Regions from separate parts of the Paenibacillus sp. P3E genome, predicted to be linked through region 1. Evidence: riboswitches for the same ligand, from Rfam matches in the RefSeq annotation. Region 1 holds a riboswitch; each other region holds the start of a gene.
The links. A riboswitch is a leader RNA that binds a small molecule or an ion and turns the genes downstream of it on or off. The one in region 1 is predicted to bind cyclic di-GMP.
Positions count from the first base shown of each region.

Region 2: another riboswitch for cyclic di-GMP. It lies ahead of A3842_RS20685 (thiamine pyrophosphate-binding protein); the one in region 1 lies ahead of A3842_RS05225 (anti-repressor SinI family protein).
Region 3: another riboswitch for cyclic di-GMP. It lies ahead of A3842_RS27175 (flagellar assembly protein A); the one in region 1 lies ahead of A3842_RS05225 (anti-repressor SinI family protein).
Region 4: another riboswitch for cyclic di-GMP. It lies ahead of A3842_RS28895 (S-layer homology domain-containing protein); the one in region 1 lies ahead of A3842_RS05225 (anti-repressor SinI family protein).

Region 1 covers NZ_LVWH01000033.1:1,662-5,606, reverse strand. Annotated here, with positions in the region: gene A3842_RS05230 (2-oxoglutarate dehydrogenase E1 component) at 1-1,474, opposite strand, end outside; cyclic di-GMP riboswitch class I at 1,912-2,005, shown strand; gene A3842_RS05225 (anti-repressor SinI family protein) at 2,034-2,189, shown strand; gene A3842_RS05220 (helix-turn-helix domain-containing protein) at 2,284-2,616, opposite strand; gene A3842_RS05215 (TasA family protein) at 3,013-3,621, opposite strand; gene sipW (signal peptidase I SipW) at 3,706-3,945, opposite strand, start outside.
Region 2 covers NZ_LVWH01000182.1:43,251-47,195, forward strand. Annotated here, with positions in the region: gene A3842_RS20680 (methyl-accepting chemotaxis protein) at 1-153, shown strand, start outside; cyclic di-GMP riboswitch class I at 652-745, shown strand; gene A3842_RS20685 (thiamine pyrophosphate-binding protein) at 884-2,497, shown strand; gene A3842_RS20690 (carboxymuconolactone decarboxylase family protein) at 2,568-2,936, shown strand; gene A3842_RS20695 (hypothetical protein) at 3,157-3,507, shown strand; gene A3842_RS20700 (3-oxoacyl-[acyl-carrier-protein] synthase III C-terminal domain-containing protein) at 3,611-3,945, shown strand, end outside.
Region 3 covers NZ_LVWH01000213.1:3,816-7,760, forward strand. Annotated here, with positions in the region: gene A3842_RS27165 (ABC transporter ATP-binding protein) at 1-469, opposite strand, end outside; gene A3842_RS27170 (FUSC family protein) at 768-1,868, shown strand; cyclic di-GMP riboswitch class I at 2,174-2,267, shown strand; gene A3842_RS27175 (flagellar assembly protein A) at 2,370-3,945, shown strand, end outside.
Region 4 covers NZ_LVWH01000223.1:10,293-14,237, forward strand. Annotated here, with positions in the region: gene A3842_RS28895 (S-layer homology domain-containing protein) at 1-1,089, opposite strand, end outside; cyclic di-GMP riboswitch class I at 1,141-1,233, opposite strand; gene A3842_RS28900 (DUF6953 family protein) at 1,486-1,722, opposite strand; gene A3842_RS32765 (hypothetical protein) at 1,757-1,924, shown strand; gene A3842_RS28905 (ABC transporter ATP-binding protein) at 2,476-3,519, opposite strand; gene A3842_RS28910 (ABC transporter permease) at 3,560-3,945, opposite strand, start outside.

The sequences.
Region 1 (3,945 bases):
CACGATAGACGGTCGGATGGTTACGCACTCTGCCATACACAATCGGCTGGGTGGTTTCAGGATCATCCATCTCATTATGACCGTGGCGGCGGTATCCAATCAGATCGATCACGAAATCCTTCTTAAATTGATTGCGGTAGGCGCTAGCCAGGCGGACAGCGGAGATGCAGGCCTCCGGATCATCGGCATTGACGTGAACCACAGGGATTTCATAGCCTTTGGCAAGGTCACTGGCATAATGGGTGGAACGGGAATCTTCACTTTCGGTAGTGAATCCGATCCGGTTATTGACGATAATATGCACCGTACCGCCGTTGGAGTACCCTTTGAGCTTGCCGATGTTGAGCGTTTCCGCAACAATTCCTTCGCCCGGAAAAGCGGCATCCCCGTGCATCAGTACAGCCATGGCCTTGTTCGTGTCGAGCTGCGGCAAACCCGGGGAATTCCGGTCTTCCTGAGCTGCACGTGTAAAGCCTTCAACGACAGGGTTGACGAATTCCAGATGGCTCGGGTTATTGGCCAGTGTAATACGGGTACGGACGGTCTCGCCCTCGCGCACGGCGCGGTCAGCACCCAAATGGTATTTCACATCGCCGGTCCAGCCGTAGTTAATGCCCATGGAGCCTTCGGAAGGGAAAAGCTCCTTGTTCGGAGAATGATGGAATTCCGAGAAAATAATATCATAGGGCTTCCCGAGAATATGAGCCAGTACATTCAGACGTCCGCGGTGGGCCATGCCCATCAGGATATGCTCTGCACCATCATGCGCGGCGGCACGGACAATCTCGTCCAGCATGGGCACCAGCGCGTCATTGCCTTCCAGGCTGAAGCGTTTTTGGCCGACAAAGGTCTTATGCAGGAAGGTCTCGAACTGCTCTACCTGGATCAGGCGGTTCAGCAGCTCCTTGCGCTCGGTATTGTTCAGCGGCGCGGGGGAGCTTGTAGACTCCGCCTGACCGTTCAGCCAGCGAAGCTCCTGTTCGTCATGCACATGTCCGAATTCGTAGGCGATAGTCTGCGTATATGCCTGACGCATCCGGTGAACGGCATCCCATGCGGTATGAACATCCGGCGGCGCATTCTCCCAGATCAGCGAGGCAGGCAAGGCAATCAGGTCCTCGCGGGTCAAGTCATAGGTTTCATAATCCAGCCATTTCGCCATAGGGCTGTTAACCTGCTCCAGCGGATCGATATTGGCGGCCATATGGCCATATATACGAATATTGGCGATTAGCTTGGAAGCTCGTACGGCCTTTCTCAGCCACTCGGTGTCTCCCGAAAGGGCCGGCTGCGGAGCCTGAACGGCATCCGGAGCGAGCGGAGGAGGGCCGGAAACGGTAAACAAATCGCGGTAATGATGTTCTACGGATGAAGGATCATGAACAAATTGCTCATATTTCTCTTGAATGTAGCCCAGATTGGGGCCGTGATACTTACTCCAAATGGATTCGTTATAGGGCTCTTTAACTGCCATGAATACATCCTCCTAACGGATGAACTCCACGTGCGGCATGAGGCTTGGGCGCCCAGTGGAGCTGCGATGGTTGCGGTTTCATTCCTCATCTTATTGTGCTACTTTCAAGGCGTGTAATCAATTCATACTTTCGGGGAATCCGTTCGCAAAACGGCATGATTCAGTCCTCAAATGATGGAAAACGGATATCGGTTACCTGAAGCTGGATGTGAACAGGGTGATCCGGTAATAATTACCCATGGATGCCACCGAAGGCTTCATGAATAGTTCCTAAAGTCATATCTATTGGACAAATCCCAGCAAAAAAAACTGTTCTTTTGCACTACTTGTCATAAAAAATTTCCATAAATCGACACACTTTTCTCGTGAGAACTTATATAATGTTATTGCGGATAACGGTTTCATTGTTTTCTAACCAGATCCTTTCATGTAAAGGATCCAGTAAAGGGTAAACCTGCTGAAAGGCAGGGACACAAAGTCTCGGGTCTAATGTAGAAAGGCTTCAACTACTACGACGGCCGGACTGCCTGGGGACGCAAAAATTCTAGGAGGAGATATCTTGGATAAGTCCAACCAGGGGAATGACGGAGAACTGCTGATGGGTGATCTGGATCTAGAATGGGTGTATTTGCTGATGTCGGCGAAGAAAGCAGGCATCGGGGCAGATGAAATCCGCCAGTTTTTAAGTGAAAAGACAACGTTGCAGGTAATGTAGGGGCGTTTACTTTGCGGGAATACATACAGAAAAGGGCACAGCGCCAGACGCTGTGCCCTTTTCTGTATCGCTGGAGCCTTAGGACAACCGCCCGTTATTGATCCTTTTGCTCTAGCCGCCATTTTTGATAATCGAGGAATTCTTTGAATTCCCGTTTGCTTATGCCGGAAGCCATGGCTTCTTGAACGAGCCGGAACCATTCGCCATCTAGTGCGGATTCGTCAGTCTCTGAGGGCTCGCCATAGAGCAGGCTGTGGATAGACACCTGGAGCGCATCGGCGATTTTTTCGATGAATTGAATAGAGGGGTTGGATTGGATATTTCTTTCTACATTGCTTAAGTATGATTTTGCCACATCTGACTTGTCCGCTAATTCGGATAAGGACCAGCCTTTTTCCAGACGGAGTTGGTGGATGCGACTTCCCATATTATCCGGCACGATTACAACGCCCCTCCGTACTTATTGTTAAAATATAAGGATTTAACTGTTCTATGCCATCAATCATCCTTATATTTCTCGCTGAAACGGCTATTTGAAGGCGATACGTAGTATTGCTGCTTCGGAAGCATAAGCTTGTAAAAGACGACGTAGCCGTTTCCAATTGAAATATAAGAATGTATATGCTTGACGCTATACATTGTCCTTCTATTTATGGAGAAACGGATACCGCCTCTTTCGGAGGACGGCGAAGACGTTTCTTTTTATCAGTATAACAAATTTCCGTAAAATGGACAAAAATCAATCGTTACAAAGAAAAAACAGCCTAATCTGCTCCGGCTTCGGAATCAGGGTAGGCTGCTTCAGAATGCAGTCCGTTATGAATTAATAATCTTTTTTAGGGCCTTGTTTGGCCTCGAAGTTCCAAGTCAGCTTCAGCTTATCCTTTTGGAAATAGTTCTGTGCTTCACCATTGTCAACGAATTCGAACTTGACTGTAAAGCTGTCGCTGCTCTGAGCTTTGATACCGTCGGCTTCCGTCCAGATTTGATCCAGACCGGTATTGTTTACAAGATCGGGGGTTTGGCTCTTCAGGGCATCCAGTGTGGTTTCGTATACGACAACCTCCGGTGTGAGAATGGTTCCTTTATCATTATTCTTCAGGAATTTAACCTTGATGAATTTGCTGAGATCGACACCGTTGTTGTCGCCGAGCGTATCTGTAATCTCTGTAGTGGTCTTCAGCAATACTGAGCCGATGTCCAGGGTTCCGTCATTTTTGAGCTTGAAGGTTTTGGTTACAGTATCACCCGGTTTCAGGTTAGGGATATCCACGATTACGGAAGGATCAGAATTCAGATCCAGCGTACCTGCTGCGAAGGTTGCCGTGCTTGTCGCAGTATCGCTGAAATATGCGAAGGTTCCTCCGCCAATCAAAGACAAACCGAGTGCTGCCGATGCCATGCCAAAACCCAATGTTTTCTTGATACCCATATTCTTATTCCTCCTCTGATTAGTAAAGCGAATGATAAATGTATATTGTATCTTCCGTTTCGTAGGCGGAAGCGGACAATCGGATCAGGGCTGTATGTCAGTTCCCGGAGGTGCCTGGGGAAGCACGGTGTTTTTTTTCTCAAGCGCCGTAAGAGCCTTCCATGAACTGTAGAGCGCATAAAGCAGGAGCAGAAGTCCGGGAACGATCATCAGGACCACACTGCCGGCTTTGGAGGCGGCAAAATTCATGGCATATCCTACATATGGAATGGTGACTCCGGTGTACTGGGCCACAATATTCCCTGAACTCACGGGCGTCATATC
Region 2 (3,945 bases), on a different contig from region 1:
GCGATTACAGAAGAAACTGCGGCCGGAACCCAAGAGGTATCCGCAGCAATGAACGAACAAATAAATGCCCTGCAGTCTGTTGCTGAAGAAACAGAGAAAATGACACAAGCAGTATTCCAACTCCAGAAAACGATCCATATTTTCAAATTTTAATCTCCATTTTCATAGACCGTTTCATATGAAGCGGTCTTTTTTTGTTCACAAAATAATCAATGTTATTTTATGAAAATTCAGTTTTTTGGCAGCAGCAAGTATCGTTATTTCTTTTGCACTTCTCTCCGCTATTTTTAATGGAAATAATATAATGAATACAATTGGATCTGAAGGGTGTTTCGTTCATTAGCCTTATTAATCCAGATAAAAAATGGGTACACCCCATTATTCCAGTCTAATCATCCATTTCCATACAAAGGAATAGTTCAATATACCTGATATATTTCTGTTTCAATGTTTCTTCACAATTTGTATTATTAAGACTTTTTTGCATTAAATTTTTTTTGGATTCGCCCTGTTTTCCAACTCAACTGGACCATTTCTTGCAATTGACATTGTTCGTTAATTTCGTCAAAAACTGAGCTTTTCAGCACAAATATATTGACAAGAGAGGAGTTAGAAATATATTGTAAAGTAAAAATATGCATTTTTTCCAATACATCATAACGGCAAAATTCACCGAAAGGGAATGACGCAAAGCCATGGATCTACAGTCTCATTTTTATGGGACCATGACAGCCAGGTTGCTGAACAACCGAAGCTCTGGGGAAACCTCGTTCTATACGGTTATTCATTGCAGCCGACCTGTACTCTCGTGAGTGCAGGTTTTCTATTTCTGCTAAAAAAAAACATTGGGTGGGTGGATTATCTGAAAACAGTCGCAGATTATATGGCTGAGGCACTACGAAACCTCGGCGTAACACATTCCTTTGGTATCATCGGCAAGTCTATTTGTCCCGTAGTTCTTAAGATGGTCGATTACGGGATTGAATTTATTCCTGGCAGACATGAGTCCAGCTCCGGGTTCGAAGCAGCAGGCTATGCTCTCAAAACCGGCAGGCTGGGTGTAGCTTTTGGGACTTCAGGTCCAGGCGGAACCAATCTTCTTACTGCTGCAGCACATGCTAAAGCGAACAACCTGCCTGTGCTGTTCATTACAGGTCATCAATCTATTAAGGAGCTGGGAATTCCCCAGTGCCAGGATTCTTCGTCATATCTGGCTGACCTGGCGGACATGTTCAGACCGGCTACACTCTTCAGTAAACTGGTGGAGCGAGGTGATCATTTCAGCACCTTATTTAACCATGCTATTTCTATTGCTTTGGGCGGACAGCGCGGGCCGGTCCATTTATGTATCCCGTTTGATGTGCAGACGGAAATGCTGGAAGAATGCCGGATAGTGATTCCTGAGCGTGAACATCTCGTAAGCACTGCTAATTTCGAACGTGTGATTTCAGCTATTAATGCCTCCAGCCATCCTCTTATTATTGCCGGCAAAGGGGTTAACCGTTCTATTGCACACCAAGAGCTCATTCAGCTGGCTGAAACTTTTAACATCCCTGTCGTTACTTCACCGGGAGGAAAAGGTGCGATCCCTTGGGATCACCCGTTGTATCATGGACCAATTGGTGTTGGCGGCTGCAAGCATGGTGATGATTTATTGAACCGCAGTGATTTGTTCATTGTGCTTGGATCACGTCTGAGTGACATGACCATCTGCAATCTAAAGGCTGAAAATCACCCGAAAACACTTATCCAATTTGACGTAGACCCTACCTTCGTAGGTAAAATTTTATCTTCACAGACCATCGCTATAGGCGGGGATTTACGGGACAATTTGGCTTTTTATCTAAAGAATATAGATACAGCTGCTATAAAGAAACATATAACAGAAACCGATGTTCATTATGCGGAAGAGTTGCCTGTTCTCTCCAAGCTGTCACTAGCTTCGGTCATGAGCACCTTGAGCGATTTGATTCCTTACAACAACACCGTTTTTGTAGATGACGGCAGCCATGGCTTCAACGCCGTGAAATGGTACAACGTGAAAAAACCGGGCAGTTTTGTCTTTGATGCTTATTTTGCCTGTATGGGCAACTCCATTGGAATGGCTATTGGGGCTAAGGTGGCTTCCCCTGAAGAAACCATTTTCTGCCTAACCGGTGATGGCTGCTTCATGATGCTTGGTGCTGAAATCAACACTGCAGTCTGCAAGAATATTCCGGTAATCTTTATCGTAGTGAACAACATGCAGCTGGATATGGCGCTTAAGGGGATGGAGAAAACCACAGGCAGAATTGACGGTACGATCTACGAGGTACCTATGGATGCCGTGAAATTCGCTGAGTCACTCGGAGCCACAGGCTACAAATGCGAAACCGCGGAGCAATTCAACGTTGCTGTACAAGCCGCAGTCGAGTCAAACCGTGTAGCTGTCATTGAATTGTTGACAGACCGTGACGAAGTGCCTCCAACGGCCCATAGGACGTTGAATCTCAACTAAGTAGCAGAGGTAAGAATCAAGCTTCACATGACCGGTCCTTGCCACTCATCAAAATTCAGGAGGCATCTTTGTGGAAAACACCAGTTACAGCGGTCTAAAGCATTTTACCAACCTGTCCGGCGACTATGGAGCCAAAGCACTAGCTCCAATCAAAGAGCATTTCCCCGAACTGGCCGAGTACATTATGGGCAACGCTTATGGGGATCTTTTTCAGCGCACAACAATTGGCTCCGATTGGAAAGAAATTGCTGTTATTTCGTCTTTGATTACTATGGGACAATTTGAGCAGCTCGGGGTCCATTATGTGATGGCGCTCCGCGTCGGAATAACTGTAGAACAGATCAAAGGAATCTTATTGCATCTGGTGCCTTGTATCGGTGCTCCAAGAGTCATTTCAGCTTTTAATGTGCTGCTTGCAACGCTTGAGGAAATCCAATAAATCCTTCTTCAACAATTTTATACACAATTCGACTTTTTTCTTGCTTATTTGAGAAATATATGATTATATTAGAGGGAAAATATCCCAAAACTATAGTTTTTGTATCGAATCAAGGCGTAAAACCAAAAGTTATTTGGATATATTCTATGACTGAACAACAACGTACAGTCAACATTTCCGTTATACGTTTCACACATTTAATTTTGGGAGAGATGAGCACATGGGTAAATTTATTTTGAAAACCGATTCTGTTAACAAGGTCATTAATATTGAATTAGAAGGCACTTTCTCCAATGAGGATGGTCTCAAATCGATTCAAGCTTATCAGCAGACCGTTAACCCGATCACACCTTCAGAATATGCTCTGCAGATTGACTGCAGAAAACTAAATGTTACTGCTCCTGATGTTGTGCCTCTGCTGGAGGGCTGCTTCATCATGTTCAAAGCAGATGGTTTTGAAAAAGTAAGCCTGACCCTTGAAAATAACCCCATCCTTAAAATGCAGCTCGCGCGCCTCGGCCGCAAGGCTGGACTTGAAAACCTGGAGATCACTTCGACAGTTCAATCTTAAGTATTGTTTCAAGGCTCACCAGCCTGAATGATGGTTGAGAAGCAAGTTTTATACAAAACTTGAGGGCGGGAAGAATCGCTCATTAACTTTTAGGAGGATTACCATGGCCGGGATACGGATAAAGGACATTGATATCTATCATCCAAGCAAAAAGATTGGCAACGACTTTTTCATACAGCATTTTGACGAAAAAGGTATTGATATCCGTGGCCTCCTGGCTACTCTTGGCCGTAATAACCGCTATAGCATCGACAGCAATGAAGAGAATTCACTGACCATGGCTTTTGAGGCGGCAAGCAACGTACTGGACAAGACCGGGCTTACCGGGGCTGACATCGACCTGATTGCTTATGCCAGTCAGACTCCTGAATACATCTTCCCGACGAACTCACTTATGATTCATCGTTTAATCGGTGGCGCTTCCCACACCATTTGCAT
Region 3 (3,945 bases), on a different contig from region 1:
TGGCGCGGGCAATCGCTACACGCTGTCTTTGTCCGCCGGACATTTCATTAATGGCGCGCTGATCGTAGCCTACGAGGTTCACAAAGCGCAGCGCTTCCTGCACCTTTTGCGTGATCACATCCTTCTTAAGCTTTTTAATACGCAGTCCGAAGGCCACATTCTCGAATACGTTCAGGTGCGGAAACAGGGCATAATCCTGAAAAACCGTATTGACCTGGCGTTCGTTGGCAGGAATGTGGTTGATCATTTGGCCATTGAGAACGATCGAGCCTTCCGTGGGTTCGGCGAAGCCGGCGATCAACCGCAGAATAGTCGTCTTGCCGCAGCCCGAAGGGCCCAGCAGGGTATAGAACTTGCCGCGTTCGATCTCGAAGCTGACGCCTTTTAGTACCGGCTCTTCATCGTCGTATTGTTTAACCACCTGGTCAAAAGAAATAATAGTGCCTTCCGGGGTAGCTATAGCTAACAACCTCCCTTACCTTATGTAATACAACCTATTTTACCCGCTTCTTGCGGGAGGAAATCGAAATGGCATGCTCAGCGCGAATAAGCGACAGTTCCCCCCTTCCTTCGACATACTTCCATAATATACAGCATAAAGGATAAGTCCTATATATGCGATAGCATTCATTGGTGAAAATCAGCACCGGAAACTTAACAAGTTCGTAAAAATTAAGGCTCTTCCGGCCCGTTTTGCGGTGCTATAATGAAAACGGCTGAAAGTCATTTCATTTTTTCTCTTAATAACCTGAAAGAAGATGACCCTCATGAACGAAGGATTACAGGACCGCCTGGAGAAATTCGGACTGTCTTTATATATGATACGCGTTACACTGGCTGCTTCACTCTCCTGGCTGACGGTGCACACCCTGTACGAGGACAGCTACTTATATTTCGCTCCACTGGCGGCAATTCTGATCACTCAGGGAAGCGTCAAGGCTTCCTTTGAAAAAGGTGTATACCGGATGACCGGCGTTGTGCTGGGCGGAATTGTGAGCTTGATCGTGGGACGATTCTTCGATGTCGGAGCGCTCTCCATTCTGCTGATGCTGCTGGTTGGCATCGGAGTCGCTACTGCCTGCCGGATTAATATCCAAGCCATCTCCCAGGTCGGTGTAACCTCTGTTCTGGCCCTTACCTTCTATCATGACCATTATATCGAGTGGCGGGTCGCCGAAACGCTTATCGGAGTCATTATTGCGCTAATCATCAATATGATTATCGTTCCGCCTAAGGGGTTCGTCAAGGTGAAAGGCTTGGCACTCGAAGGCAGTCTGCTGCTGGCTGATGCCCTAAGCGGCCTTGCGGGTGGCGGACGGGGAGCGCCTCCGGTTTCGGATACGCTGGCACGTTCCGCTTCGCTGCTGGCCAAGAGCGAGCAACAGCAAAAGGAACTACATTATACCCTAACGCATTACCAGTGCCGCAGCGAGCTTCGCGGACTCTCCCAGGCCACTGCACATCTCAAACAAATACAATGCTATGTCAAGGAGATCAGCTCAGAAATTGCGCTGCTGCCAACACATCATGCTGCGGCTGACTGGATGGCAGAGATCGTAACTGCCACCGCAGACTGTATCGCGCTCTATGGTACCAAAACACTCTCAGATGCCGAAAGTCAGCATTCGCTTCCCGAGTCACTGCGCCGGGCCCGTGATCTTCAGCTAGCCTGGTTCTCGGAGCTGCAGGGACAATGCTCACTGACCTCCATCCGCGATCTCGGCGCGGTCTTCTCCCACCTGAACCGGGTGCTGGAGGAAATCGAACAGGCCGACTACGTGGTGATATCAGCCGCACCGCAGAACAGCAAGACTGAGGCAGCCCGCGCTATACACTTCATACAAAAAGGACTCTCCCACAAGCTTTAGGCTTGGGAGCGTCCTTTTTTTCTGGAGTATCGGCCATAATCCCCCGCTAAATCCCCTTTTAGTTTAGAATTCAATAAACAGAAAAAAATCCTTAATTACATTTAATTTACAATAAATCAACAATTAGTTACATTTATCATTATTTATAGTCTAAATCAATTATTCCAGTTGAAAATTCGCTACTTAAGTACTAGAATTAATGTTGTTTGCTGAAGTTTTTATTGGACAGAGTGCCAGTATTGACCATTTTTTTGTCGATTGTAGTCGATTTAAATGGGCCTTGTACTGAGTATATATCATTGATCTATTCCTAAAGGCAAACTGTCTGAAAGGACAGGACGCAAAGCCATGGGCCTAAGAGTACAGTTATTGCTGTTTTATGGTCGCCAGGTTGCCAATAGAGACGCCATTTGGTCGGATATCCCAAGATATCGCATCACGGCTCCATGATGTTCTTTCTGTACAGATACCATTGATTATACGAAAAGTGAGGTTACGAGAATGCCGCAGCATATTATCGAACGTTCACGGTACGAGTTCATTGCTTCCATGCTTCTTGGAAAGCACGATCTCATGGATCTTTATTCTGTGGATGCTCAGACGTTTGGCGGAACAGACAGAGCGAAGAACGGCGTTATCATTATCCAGAACAACCAAATTTTCATCACCCCTCCTCTGCCTGGCGGCATGCCGGCTGTAATTTCAGCTGTCCATCCCGTAATTCTTAAGATCAATGGACAAACCCTCACAGAGCCAACTCCAATCACGTCTGCAGATGATCTCACCTGGGAGATTTGCGAGAAGCCACAATACCAGATTACCGTATCCGATGATAAGCTCAAAGTGTACTTTACGCTTTACCGTGCCGAAAGATATGCCTGGAACCTGGTCAACAGTCCGGCTTCAGCCAATGTCACTGTACGTGCAGAAATGAACCGTGATTCCTTGTTGTCCGTTCTGTCGATAGCGCAGATTATGTCTGGCCTTGAGAAAAGCTCCATTGTCAGCTCGCTCAACATCCCCGCTCTCTATGAGGAGCTGAACAACCCGACCTATCTTCCTGTCTGCATAGCAGAAGGCAAGGCTCCCGTACCCGGGACCAATGCGAGGCTGGAGCTGCTGTTTCCGAAGAAAATAGAAAATGCATTTAAGGGGACATGCCTTTCTGAAGATGAATCCTGCCACGGTGAATTCCTTACTGTCCAGGAAGGCGAAGTGTTTGCACAGAAGCTGCCACCCCAAGAGGGCCTGCCTGGATTCACCGTGTACGGAGGTGTCCTTCCCCCGCCCCCGCCGCGGGACCTTACTCTATTGACCGGACATTATGCGTCACTGCTTCCGGGGGGACAGATCTCTGCCCGCTGTAAAGGCAGACCGCGTATTACCGGAAACGGAACCTTTGTGAAAACGATTGATTTCCCCCAAACCTATGTGGTTCCGCAGAATGATGCCGTGGAACCAGCCACCATCAGGTTCCCGGGAGATGTCATTGCAGCTCATCCTCTGAACAAGAACACGGTGATTGAAGCCTTGGGTAATGTATACATATACGGTGACGTTCACAATTCCAGAATTGCAGCAACAGGCAGTATATTTATCAGCGGCAAGGCCGTCGATAGTGAATTGTATGCCGGAGCGTTCGGCGCCGCACACCACCGTCTGTGCAGCTTTTCTGAGCTGCTGATCCAAGAGATCTCCAGTCTGAGAGAAGCAGCTAAGAACCTTGCCGAGACGGTCGAGTCCACGATGCAGACGGTAAAGTACGGCCTAGTCATTATGCTGCTGCTGGAAAGCAAATATGAGCATCTTCCCCTTCTGATTAGCGATATGCGGGAACTGTTGTCGGACTTGAGCGCTGACTACCCGCAGGATACCAAAATTGTGAGGCACATGATGGATATTTTTCTGAGACCCGGACATTTTACCGACCTCATTACGGATGCGGGAATAGGCTCTTTTCTGAGTCTGCTTAAAAACCTTATCGAGGGAATCTCCCTCATGCAGGAGGAGCAAGTCCGGATCGATATTTCGGGGGCACAGAACAGCATCATTAAATCCGGCGGAGATATCCATATTC
Region 4 (3,945 bases), on a different contig from region 1:
CTTCACTTCCGGGGTTGAGCCCGAGTTCGAGCCGGTACCTGGATTTGGCGTTGTACCCGGGGATGGAGTTGTTCCCGGACTTGGAGTCGGGAGGTTTCCATCTTTTAATTCCACTGATTCTATGTAGTCGTCTTTCTTGCTGTACAACAGCTTACTTCCGTTAATTCCGATCAGCTTCGCCCCGGCCGGTACCGCCGGCAAAGGCTTCACTGCATAAGTAGAGAGATCCACCTGCTGCAGCGTAACTGCACCGTTAACATCCTCTTGAAAAACGGCCTGTCCTCCGCCTATGGACATGAAGGCATACTCTGTTCCTCCAGGCTTCATCTCCGTGAGATCCACAGGCTGTGCCGTCAGGTCTTTGATATTCAGAAGCACATACTTACTCTCAGAGGCGCCGTTCTTTTGCTTAAACAGCACATGGCTCCCGTTAAAAACAAACCAGTCCACGTAATTCGCTCCGCCCAGACTAATAAGCGCACGCGTGACTCCACTGCTTACATCCAGCAGACTGAGGCCCCCGTCACGGGCATTCTTATACACCACATCTCCACCTGCCAGTACCGGGAACCGTCCTTCGCCGAGGTCGGCTTCAACCCCCGTAGCCAGATCATGATAGATCATGCTGCCGTAATTTTTGCGCTCGTACCAGACCACGCCAACTCCATCCGTAGTCGGATTCCCATATTGGCCGGACTGCTTGTTAAGCTTGATGCGGGTGCCTGTTGCAAGATTTGCAGAGTAGATATCCCAGTTCAGGGAAGCTTCCTGCTCCGTTCCCTTGTCCGCCCACACGGCAATACTGCCGCCCACAGAAGGGGCGTCCTTGGCGGATGAGCTCGTCGTAAGTACCGTACCCGCACCACTGGATTGATTCAGCGCGTGCACCTGTTTGACCCCGCCTGCATCTGCTTCCAGCCATACGATCCGGTCACCGGATACACTGTAGTCCGTTCTGCCCGGATCTGTCCCCGCTGCCGAGACCTGCTTCATGCTGAACCCCCCGCTTAACAGGCCTCCAAGCATACATACCACCGCCACTGCGGCCACAAGGGGCCGCGACAACTTCATTTCCCTTTCCAACCTCATTCACTTCTCTCCCCCAGCACTATTTGTAGGCACGCCAAAAAACCAAGTGCCTTGAGCGGCCCGGCTGCCCTAACATCCTTCCCGGATGAAGTAGGCCCGTGGCTTTGCGTCTCCGACTTTCGTACGGATTTGCCTTTGTTCCAAACTCGGTTTTCAGTCCCTTTACCCTTATGTATTCGTGACTTTCGATGTACAGGACTCTATCATTATCGGAATTTATTCCTGTAGAATTAAGATGTTCTATTTTTTCCTTTTTTAGGGATTTGGACATAGAAAAAAACCACATGTAGGAGATGCCCCGCATGTGGTTTATAGTCAGCTTCTATACTTCTTCTACTGGACAAGCAAAAAGGGCTTCAACGGTCACCAGCATCATAGCTGGCCCGGGGGCATATTTCAAGTCCATGCCCACAGGAATCCGTCACGGTCCCAGGCGATTCTTCCGCCGTGCAGCTTGCGGAAGGCCTTCTTCACATCCTTGGACAACGAAGCATTCCCGTTCTCATTCACAAATACAAACTGCTCGCCAAAATTAGCCTTCACATATTCAATCGCAGCGGTCTGGTACAGGGTTCCCGTAAAACGGATCTCCTTGACCATCCACTCCGCTACCTCTTGTGCAGTTACTTCCATCAGGGTACTGCTCCTTCCTGTAAATCCCTCTACAATGCCTTCCCATTATAGCATGAATATGGTCACTCGGGAGGTTCACTGGACAGGGCAAGAGACGGGACAGTGGAGAGCGAAGAGGCGGGCCGAAGAACAAGAACGGGGAATGAACAGCACGACGGACGGGCAACAGTCAAGGCCATTCGGGCAGAACGGGTTTGCATAGAAAGGATTAGAAGAAGTGGAAGAAGCGGAAGAAGTGAAAGAAGTGAAATCAGGCGCTCACTCTTCCTCCTCCCCGCGCATGTTCGCTGCTTGGCGGTGTATAAGCCGAATTTAAGAATTAGAATACACTACCCAATGAATTCTCTGTTCCTACAGAGATTCATTGATGCACAGAGATCGATTCTAAATCAACTCTATACCGTTTATGCTGAACGAAAATGCTAGCTCATCTATGCACGATGGAGATTAGTTGGAATTTATACACTTAATTTCCGATAAATCGTAGTAATACTAGCATTAGTTGGAATTAATCCACTTAATATTGATCAATATGGATAATTCGGGCTGAAAGTAGATTTTTAGTTTTACTTTTTCCACTTCAGTGCTGCGATATCGTAATGCCAGCTGATTAGTGGTAGTTTTTCCACATAAATTTGTATATCAACGAAAAGTAATCATAGTTTAAGAATGTTGAGCGATACACATAGCAAACGTCCATTCCAGCGAAAGGATCGACGCTAAGCCTTGGAGTCAGGACTTATATCCCCGCCTCTACGCCCCCTCCTGCTCCAGATGCAGCAGCTGGGAGGGATCAAGCAACAGGGTCACACAATCCCCTTCCCGAACCCGCAGCCAGCGGCCGTCATTCAGCAGGTCTACGGTCAGACTGATCCCCTCGGCCATGACCGTGGCGCGGATGATATTGCCCAGAATCGACACGGACTGAACCTGTCCGCGTACATCCACCATGCCATCCGCATCATCCTGAATTGCTTCACCTTCAGCCAGCAGGGTTACCGCCTCGGGGCGGATTGCAAAACGGTCGGAGCGGCTGTCGATCCTGCGGAACAGCGCGAGTGCCTCCGCCCGGTTGAATACGTTATAGCTGCCCATGAACCGGGCCGCGAATTCTGTGCGGGGCGCTGTGTACAGCTGCTCCGGGGAACCTTCCTGCACCATGCGCCCCTGGTTCATGATGCAGATCCGGTCCGAGAGGATCAGCGCTTCCTCCTGGTCGTGGGTCACGAACAGCGTCGTCATGCCCAGCCGCCGCTGAATATCGCGGATTTCCGCGCGCAGATTCTTGCGGATTTTGGCGTCGAGCGCGCTGAGCGGTTCGTCCAGCAGCAGCAGCTTCGGCTGGACGGCCAGCGAGCGCGCCAGCGCCACCCGCTGCTGCTGTCCACCGGACAGCGCCTGCGGATAGACACCGCGCTTGTCTTCGAGATCGACCAGCGCCAGCAGTTCTTCGCACCGGCTGCGCCGTGCCGCCGGTGCAACGCCGCGCATGCGCATTCCGTATTCCACATTCTGGCTGACGGTCAGATTGGGGAACAGCGCATAGGATTGGAACACCATGCCCACATCCCTGCTGCGCGGCGGCAGCTTCGTCAGCTCCTTGTCCGCGAGCCTGATACTGCCGCTGTCCAGCTCAGTCAGCCCGGCGATGCAGCGCAGGAGCGTGCTTTTGCCGCAGCCGGAAGGGCCCAGCAGCGTGATCAGCTCCCCCTCTGCGATGTTCAGATCTACTCCAGCCAGCACAGGCGTATCACCAAAGCTTTTGCGGACACCTTCCAGCTTCAGATAATCTTCCATTCCTTTATCCCCCTTATTGTGGACCTCCGGCCGCTAGACCTTACTTCGCCTGCCCTTTAATCTTCATGCCAAGCTTCATCAGCACGGCCGACAGCAGCAGAATAAATACAAAATAGGAAATGGCAATCGCGCTGGCCAAATGTCCGCTTTCCCCCACCCGCTGGTACAAATAGACCTGAATCGTCTGGATATGGCCTCCCACCAGCATATTCGTCAGTACGAACTCCCCAAACAGCACGGAGAAGGACAACAGCGCGGAGACCATGACCCCCGGCCAGATATTCGGCAGAATCACATTTACAAAAGCAGTCCGTCTCTTGGCCCCAAGCAGCTCAGCGGCATTCAGCAGCTCTACAGCCGATACACTCAGCAAGCTGTTGCGGATGCCCTGATACATATACGGCAGGATGACCACGAAATACGCCC